Regions from separate parts of the Nonomuraea terrae genome, predicted to be linked through region 1. Evidence: riboswitches for the same ligand, from Rfam matches in the RefSeq annotation. Region 1 holds a riboswitch; the other holds the start of a gene.

Region 1 (3,394 bases):
AGATGGAGGTCGTGGGCGTAAGAGTTGAGATGCCCACAAATCAGCCGATCGTCTTGCTCAAGGAGGCACACGGGGAACGGTTCCTGCCCATCTGGATCGGCATGACCGAAGCCACGGCCATCGCCCTCGCCCAGGCGGAGGAGCCGCCGCCGCGGCCACTCACTCATGACCTGTTCCGCGACGTGCTGAGCGCCCTCGGCGTCGGCCTGCGGGCGGTCAACATCGTCGCGCTGCGCGACGGCATCTTCTTCGCCGATCTCGTCTTCTCCAACGGCGTGGAGGTCAGCGCCCGGCCGTCCGACTCCATCGCGCTCGCCCTGCGCACGGGGGCGCGCATCTTCGCCAGCGAGGAGGTCGTGCAGGAGGCGGGCGTGATCATCCCCGACGACCAGGAGGACGAGGTGGAGAAGTTCAGGGAGTTCCTTGACACGATCACTCCCGAGGACTTCGGCCGGGCGGGGTAGGTATTTCAGTGCATTTACGCTTCACGACGCGCCGAGCCGGATCGTTGACTGAGCATGGTCACGGTCCTACGGTGCAAGTGAAACCCGTGGCCGCACTTTACCAACCCCCAGATCAGGCCACGGGATGAGAGAAAGCCGGAGGTCCGCGTGGCGGTCAGCAGCGGCGAGGGTAAGACGGCCGGCCAGGAAGATCCGGTGCGGCGCGAGAGTGCGCGGCAGCGTGCCGGGGAGCAGGGCCTGCTCTTCGACGAGCAGCCGGCGACGCTGCCGGACGACATCGGATACCGCGGGCCGACGGCCTGCGCGGCGGCCGGCATCACTTACAGGCAGCTCGACTACTGGGCGCGCACGGGCCTGGTCGAGCCCACGATAAGGGCCGCACAGGGCTCGGGCTCGCAGCGCCTCTACAGCTTCCGCGACATCCTGGTGCTCAAGGTCGTCAAGCGGCTCCTCGACACGGGAGTGTCGCTGCAGCAGATCCGCACGGCCGTGCAGCACCTGCGTGACCGCGGCGTCGCCGACCTCGCGCAGATCACCCTCATGAGCGACGGCGTCAGCGTCTACGAGTGCACCTCCGCAGACGAGGTGATCGACCTGCTCCAGGGCGGCCAGGGCGTGTTCGGCATCGCGCTCGGCCGGGTCTGGCGAGAGGTCGAGGGCTCCCTCGCGGAGCTGCCGGGGGAACGCGCGGCGGTCGAGGACACCGTCCCGGCCGACCACCCCGCTGACGAACTCGCCCGCCGGCGCCGCGCGCGCCGCATCGGCTGATCCGGGCTCCCGCGACAGGCCGGCGAACCCGGCCGATCCTCACCATCCCGGCGCACCGTAGTAATCTAGGACGGGTAAGGCTGACGACCCCGTGCGGGAGAGTCCCCGGGCACTGATCCCGGGGCGCCGAAGGAGCAACCCTCCCCGGAATCTCTCAGGCATCCGGTACCGCTGGGCGAGGCAACTCTGGAAAGCAGGCGCGTTCGCCAGACGCGCCTCACCGACGGTGCAAGCCCCACCGGGGTGAAGCTCTCAGGTCCCGTTGACAGAGGGGGAGATCCGGCACTCGCCCGCGCCCTGGCGCCGGTCTCCATAGCCTCGGGAGGCACCTCCATGACCGACCTGACCGCACCGCCCTTCTCGTCCCGGCACATCGGGCCCTCGGAGTCCGAGCAGCAGCGCATGCTCGAGGCCGTCGGCTTCGAGTCCGTGGCGGACCTGGTGGCGGTGGCCGTGCCCGAGGCCATCAGGGCCAAGGACAGCCTCAAGCTGCCCGCCGCGATCGGCGAGGCCGAGGCCATCGCCGAGCTGCGCGCCCTGGCCGGGCGCAACCGCGTGCTCACCTCCATGATCGGCCTGGGCTACTACGACACCGTCACGCCCGCCGTCATCCGGCGCAACCTGCTGGAGAACCCGGGCTGGTACACCGCGTACACGCCGTACCAGCCGGAGATCTCGCAGGGCCGTCTCGAGGCGCTGCTGAACTTCCAGACGGTCGTCTCCGACCTCACCGGCCTGCCGGTGGCCGGCGCGTCGCTGCTCGACGAGGGCACGGCCGCCGCCGAGGCCATGACGCTGGCCCGCCGGGCGGGCAAGTCGAAGAGCTCGGTGTTCGTGATCGACGCCGACGCGCTGCCGCAGACCAAGGCCGTGCTGGCCACCCGCGCCGAGCCGCTCGGCATCACCCTCGTGGAGCACGCGCTGGACGGCGAGCTGCCCGAGTGCTTCGGCGTGCTCGTCCAGTATCCGGGCGCCTCCGGGCGGGTGCGCGACTTCCGCGCCGTGGCCGTCGCCGCGCACGAGGCGGGCGCGCTCGTCGTGGCCGCCGCCGACCTGCTGGCCCTGACGCTCGTGGCCGCCCCAGGGGAGCTGGGCGCCGACATCGCGATCGGCTCCTCGCAGCGGTTCGGCGTGCCGTTCGGGTTCGGCGGGCCGCACGCCGCCTACATGTCCGTACGCGAGGGGCTGCAGCGGCAGCTGCCGGGCCGCCTGGTCGGCGTGTCGGTGGACGCCGACGGCGGCCCCGCCTACCGGCTGGCCCTGCAGACCCGCGAGCAGCACATCCGCCGCGAGAAGGCCACCAGCAACATCTGCACCGCCCAGGTCCTGCTCGCCGTCATCGCCAGCATGTACGCCGTCTACCACGGCCCCGAGGGCCTGCGCCGCATCGCCCACCGGGTGCACCGGTACGCCGTCGTCCTGGCCGACGGGCTGCGCCGGGCCGGGGTCGAGGTCGTGCACGACGAGTTCTTCGACACCGTGCTGGCCCGCGTGCCCGGCCGGGCCGCCGAGGTCGTGGCCGCCGCCGCCGAGCGGGGCGTCAACCTCTGGCAGGCCGGCGCCGACCACGTCTCCGTCTCCTGCGACGAGAAGACCGGCGCCGCCGAGATCGCCAAGGTGTGGGCCGCCTTCGGCGCGCCCGCCGCCGGTGTGGACATCGAGGGCGCCGCCGACGCGCTGCCTCACACGCTGCTGCGCGAGAGCGACTACCTCACGCACCCCGTCTTCCACCAGTACCGCTCCGAGACGGCGATGCTGCGCTACCTGCGCAAGCTCCAGGACAAGGACATCGCCCTCGACCGCTCCATGATCCCGCTCGGCTCCTGCACGATGAAGCTGAACGCGACCACCGAGATGGAGCCCATCACCTGGCCGGAGTTCGCCGCGATCCACCCGTACGCGCCGGAGGAGCAGTCCGAGGGCTATCGCGAGCTGATCGGCACGCTGGAGAGCTGGCTGGCCGAGGTGACCGGCTACGACGCCGTCTCCATCCAGCCGAACGCCGGCTCCCAGGGCGAGTTCGCCGGCCTGCTGGCCATCCGCGCCTACCACCGCGCGGGCGGCCAGGGTGAGCGCGACGTCTGCCTCATCCCGTCCTCCGCCCACGGCACGAACGCCGCCAGCGCCGTCATGGCCGGCATGCGGGTCGTCGTCGTGGCCTG
Region 2 (3,394 bases), on a different contig from region 1:
CGGACATCGACGAGGACGCGGGCGCCAAGGCCGCGAACGACGTCGGCGGCCTGTTCGTCAAGGCCGACGTGACCGTGGAGGACGACGTCGTCAGGATGTTCGCCACCGCCCACGAGACCTACGGCAGCGTGGACATCGCCTTCAACAACGCCGGCATCTCCCCGCCCGACGACGACTCGATCCTGGAGACCGGTCTCGACGCCTGGCGCCGCGTCCAGGAGGTGAACCTGACCAGCGTCTACCTGTGCTGCAAGCACGCGATCCCGTACATGCGGCGCCAGGGCAAGGGCTCGATCATCAACACCGCGTCGTTCGTCGCGGTCATGGGGTCGGCGACCTCGCAGATCTCCTACACCGCCGCCAAGGGCGGCGTGCTGGCGATGTCGCGCGAGCTGGGCGTGCAGTTCGCCCGCGAGGGCATCCGGGTGAACGCCCTGTGCCCCGGCCCGGTGAACACGCCGCTGCTGCGGGAGCTGTTCGCCAAGGACCCGGAGCGGGCGCAGCGACGCCTGGTGCACGTGCCGGTCGGGCGTTTCGCCGAGGCGTCGGAGATCGCGGCGGCGGTGGCGTTCCTGGCCAGCGACGACGCCTCGTTCATCACGGCCAGCGAGTTCCTGGTGGACGGCGGCATCTCCGGCGCCTACGTCACTCCGCTGTAGGAGGATCCATGCGTCCCGTCATCGGCATCACCACGTACGTCGAGCCGGCCACGTTCACGGTCTGGCAGGACATGACCGTCGCGCTCCTGCCGTACATGTACGTGGAGGCGGTCGTCCGCGCCGGCGGGCAGCCCGTGCTGCTGCCGCCGGCCGGCGCGCCGGTCTCGGCGTTGCGCGGGCTCGACGGGCTGGTGCTGGCCGGCGGCGGTGACATCGACGCGGCCCGCTACGGCGAGCCGGCGCACGAGCGCACCGGATACGTCCGCGAGTTCCGCGACGAGGCCGAGTTCGCGCTGCTCGCGGCGGCCCTCGACCGGGGCCTGCCGTACCTGGGGGTCTGCCGCGGGATGCAGGTGCTCAACGTCGCGCTCGGCGGGAGCCTGCACCAGCACCTGCCCGACGTGGTGGGGCACGCGGGCCACTCCCCCGCCCCCGGGCGGTTCGGGCACCTGCCGGTCACGGCCGTGCCGGGCACCCGGCTGGCCAAGATCCTCGGCGAGCAGCCGGTGACCGTCCCGCACTACCACCACCAGGCCGTCGCCCGTCTCGCGCCGGGCCTCACGGCCACCGCCACGGCCGAGGACGGCACGGTCGAGGCCGTGGAGCTGGACACGCCGGGGTTCGTCCTGGCGGTGCAGTGGCACCCGGAGGCGGGCGAGGACGACGCGCTGTTCGAGGCGCTCGTGCGGGCCTGCTGAGGCGACCGGTGCGTCACGCCCGAATCCACCCGGACGCGACAAGACCCCCGTCACGGCACTAGGCTGACGGACATCACCGGCAAAACCGCGCGGGAGAGCACCCTGACAGCCGGTCAGTGGTCCCTGAAGGAGCAAGCCCTCCCCGCGAACCTCTCAAGGCAAAGGACCGCGCGGACTCGGACAGGAAACCCGGCTCAAGCGGACAGCCGCCCACCGTCGTGCGGCTGCTGACCTGGCCGGAGCTCCCGTCCGGAGGTGACCTCTGGAAAGCAGGCCCGTCTGGGTCTCGCCGAAGGTGAAAGTCCGGCAAAACTCGGGCGAAGCTCTCAGGCATCCATGACAGAGGGGGAGGATGCTGGCATCCGATCCTGTCCTGAGGTGCGACAAATGTCCCGACCTACGCCGCTACGAGACGTCCACGAGAGCCTCGGCGCCACACTCACCGACTTCGCCGGGTGGCTCATGCCGCTGCGGTACGGCAGCGAGGCCGCCGAGCACAGGGCCGTACGCGAAGCGGCCGGGCTGTTCGACCTGTCCCACATGGGCGAGATCTTCCTGACCGGGCCGCAGGCCGGCGAGGCGCTCGACTTCGCGCTGGTCGGCCACCTGTCGGCGCTGACGCCCGGCAGGGCCCGCTACACCATGATCGTCAACGAGCGCGGCGGGGTGCTGGACGACCTCATCGTCTACCGGCTCGGGGACGAGGAGTTCATGGTCGTCGCGAACGCCTCGAACTACGAAAAAGTTGGAAATGAGCTCAAAACTCGTGCGAAGGCGTACGACGCGGTGGTCGAGGATCGCTCCGACCAGTACGCGCTGATCGCCGTCCAGGGACCCCGTTCCCAGGAGATCCTCGCCACGCTCACCGACGCCGACCTCGGCGGGCTCAAGTACTACGCGGGCCTGCCCGGCCTCGTGGACGGCCGCCGGGCGCTCATCGCCCGCACCGGCTACACCGGCGAGGACGGGTTCGAGCTCTTCGTCGCCAATCAGGACGCCGTGCCGCTCTGGCACGCGATCACCGCGGCCGGCGAGCCGTACGGGCTCAAGCCCGCCGGCCTGTCCAGCCGCGACACCCTCAGGCTCGAAGCCGGCATGCCGCTGTACGGCAACGAGCTGAGCGCCGAGCTCACTCCGTTCGACGCGGGGCTGGGCCGGGTGGTGAAATTCGACAAGCCGGGCGACTTCGTCGGCAGGTCGGCGCTGGAGGCGGTCAAGGACGACACGCCGAAGCGCCGCCTCGTCGGGCTGGTCGCCCGGGGCCGCCGGGTGCCGCGTCACGGCTACCCGGTCACCAAGGACGGCGCCGTCGTCGGCGAGGTCACGAGCGGTGCGCCCTCCCAGTCCCTGGGAAAGCCCATTGCGATGGCCTATGTCGACACCGGCGCCGACTCAGGCCTGGCTGTGGACATCCGGGGCAGCCACGAACCCGTGGACCTGATCGAGCTGCCCTTTTACAGGAGGAACAAGTGAGCAACATCCCTGACGACCTGAGCTACACCAAGGAACACGAGTGGGTCTCCGGTATCGACGACGGACTCACCGTGACCGTGGGCATCACGGCGTTCGCCGCCGACTCCCTTGGTGACGTCGTCTACGTGCAGCTCCCCGACGTCGGCACGAACGTCGAGCATGGTGACTCCATCGGCGAGGTGGAGTCCACCAAGTCGGTGAACGAGATCTACACGCCGGTGGGCGGCGAGGTCGTCGAGGTGAACCAGGCTGTCGTCGACGACCCCAGCCTGGTCAACAGCGACCCGTACGGCGAGGGCTGGATGTTCCGGGTGCGCATGGAAGGCGAGCCCGAGGACCTTCTGTCGCCGCAGGAGTACACCGCACTCACCTCAGGCGAATCCTGACCATTTTGTAGCCGGGGCCCCGACCGGGCCCCGGCCCGCACACGAAGGGCGCATCAATGGCGATCAGCGTCTTCGATCTGTTCAAGGTCGGCATCGGCCCGTCGAGCTCGCACACCGGCGGCCCGATGGCCGCGGCGCACAAGTTCGCCCGCGGCCTGCACCACGATGGCCTGCTCGA

Evidence for each region. Region 1 has a riboswitch for glycine ahead of gcvP (aminomethyl-transferring glycine dehydrogenase). Riboswitches for the same ligand answer to the same signal wherever they lie in the genome.
Region 2: it holds a riboswitch for glycine, as region 1 does, so the genes downstream of both, gcvT (glycine cleavage system aminomethyltransferase GcvT) here and gcvP (aminomethyl-transferring glycine dehydrogenase) in region 1, are expected to answer to the same signal.

The regions. Positions count from the first base shown of each region.
Region 1 covers NZ_JBITLL010000003.1:198,067-201,460, reverse strand. Annotated here, with positions in the region: gene ACIBP6_RS13415 (bifunctional nuclease family protein) at 1-464, shown strand, start outside; gene ACIBP6_RS13410 (MerR family transcriptional regulator) at 612-1,232, shown strand; glycine riboswitch at 1,317-1,413, shown strand; glycine riboswitch at 1,414-1,508, shown strand; gene gcvP (aminomethyl-transferring glycine dehydrogenase) at 1,566-3,394, shown strand, end outside.
Region 2 covers NZ_JBITLL010000007.1:687,679-691,072, reverse strand. Annotated here, with positions in the region: gene ACIBP6_RS37320 (3-oxoacyl-ACP reductase) at 1-659, shown strand, start outside; gene ACIBP6_RS37315 (gamma-glutamyl-gamma-aminobutyrate hydrolase family protein) at 668-1,357, shown strand; glycine riboswitch at 1,438-1,536, shown strand; glycine riboswitch at 1,610-1,710, shown strand; gene gcvT (glycine cleavage system aminomethyltransferase GcvT) at 1,745-2,830, shown strand; gene gcvH (glycine cleavage system protein GcvH) at 2,827-3,216, shown strand; gene ACIBP6_RS37300 (L-serine ammonia-lyase) at 3,273-3,394, shown strand, end outside.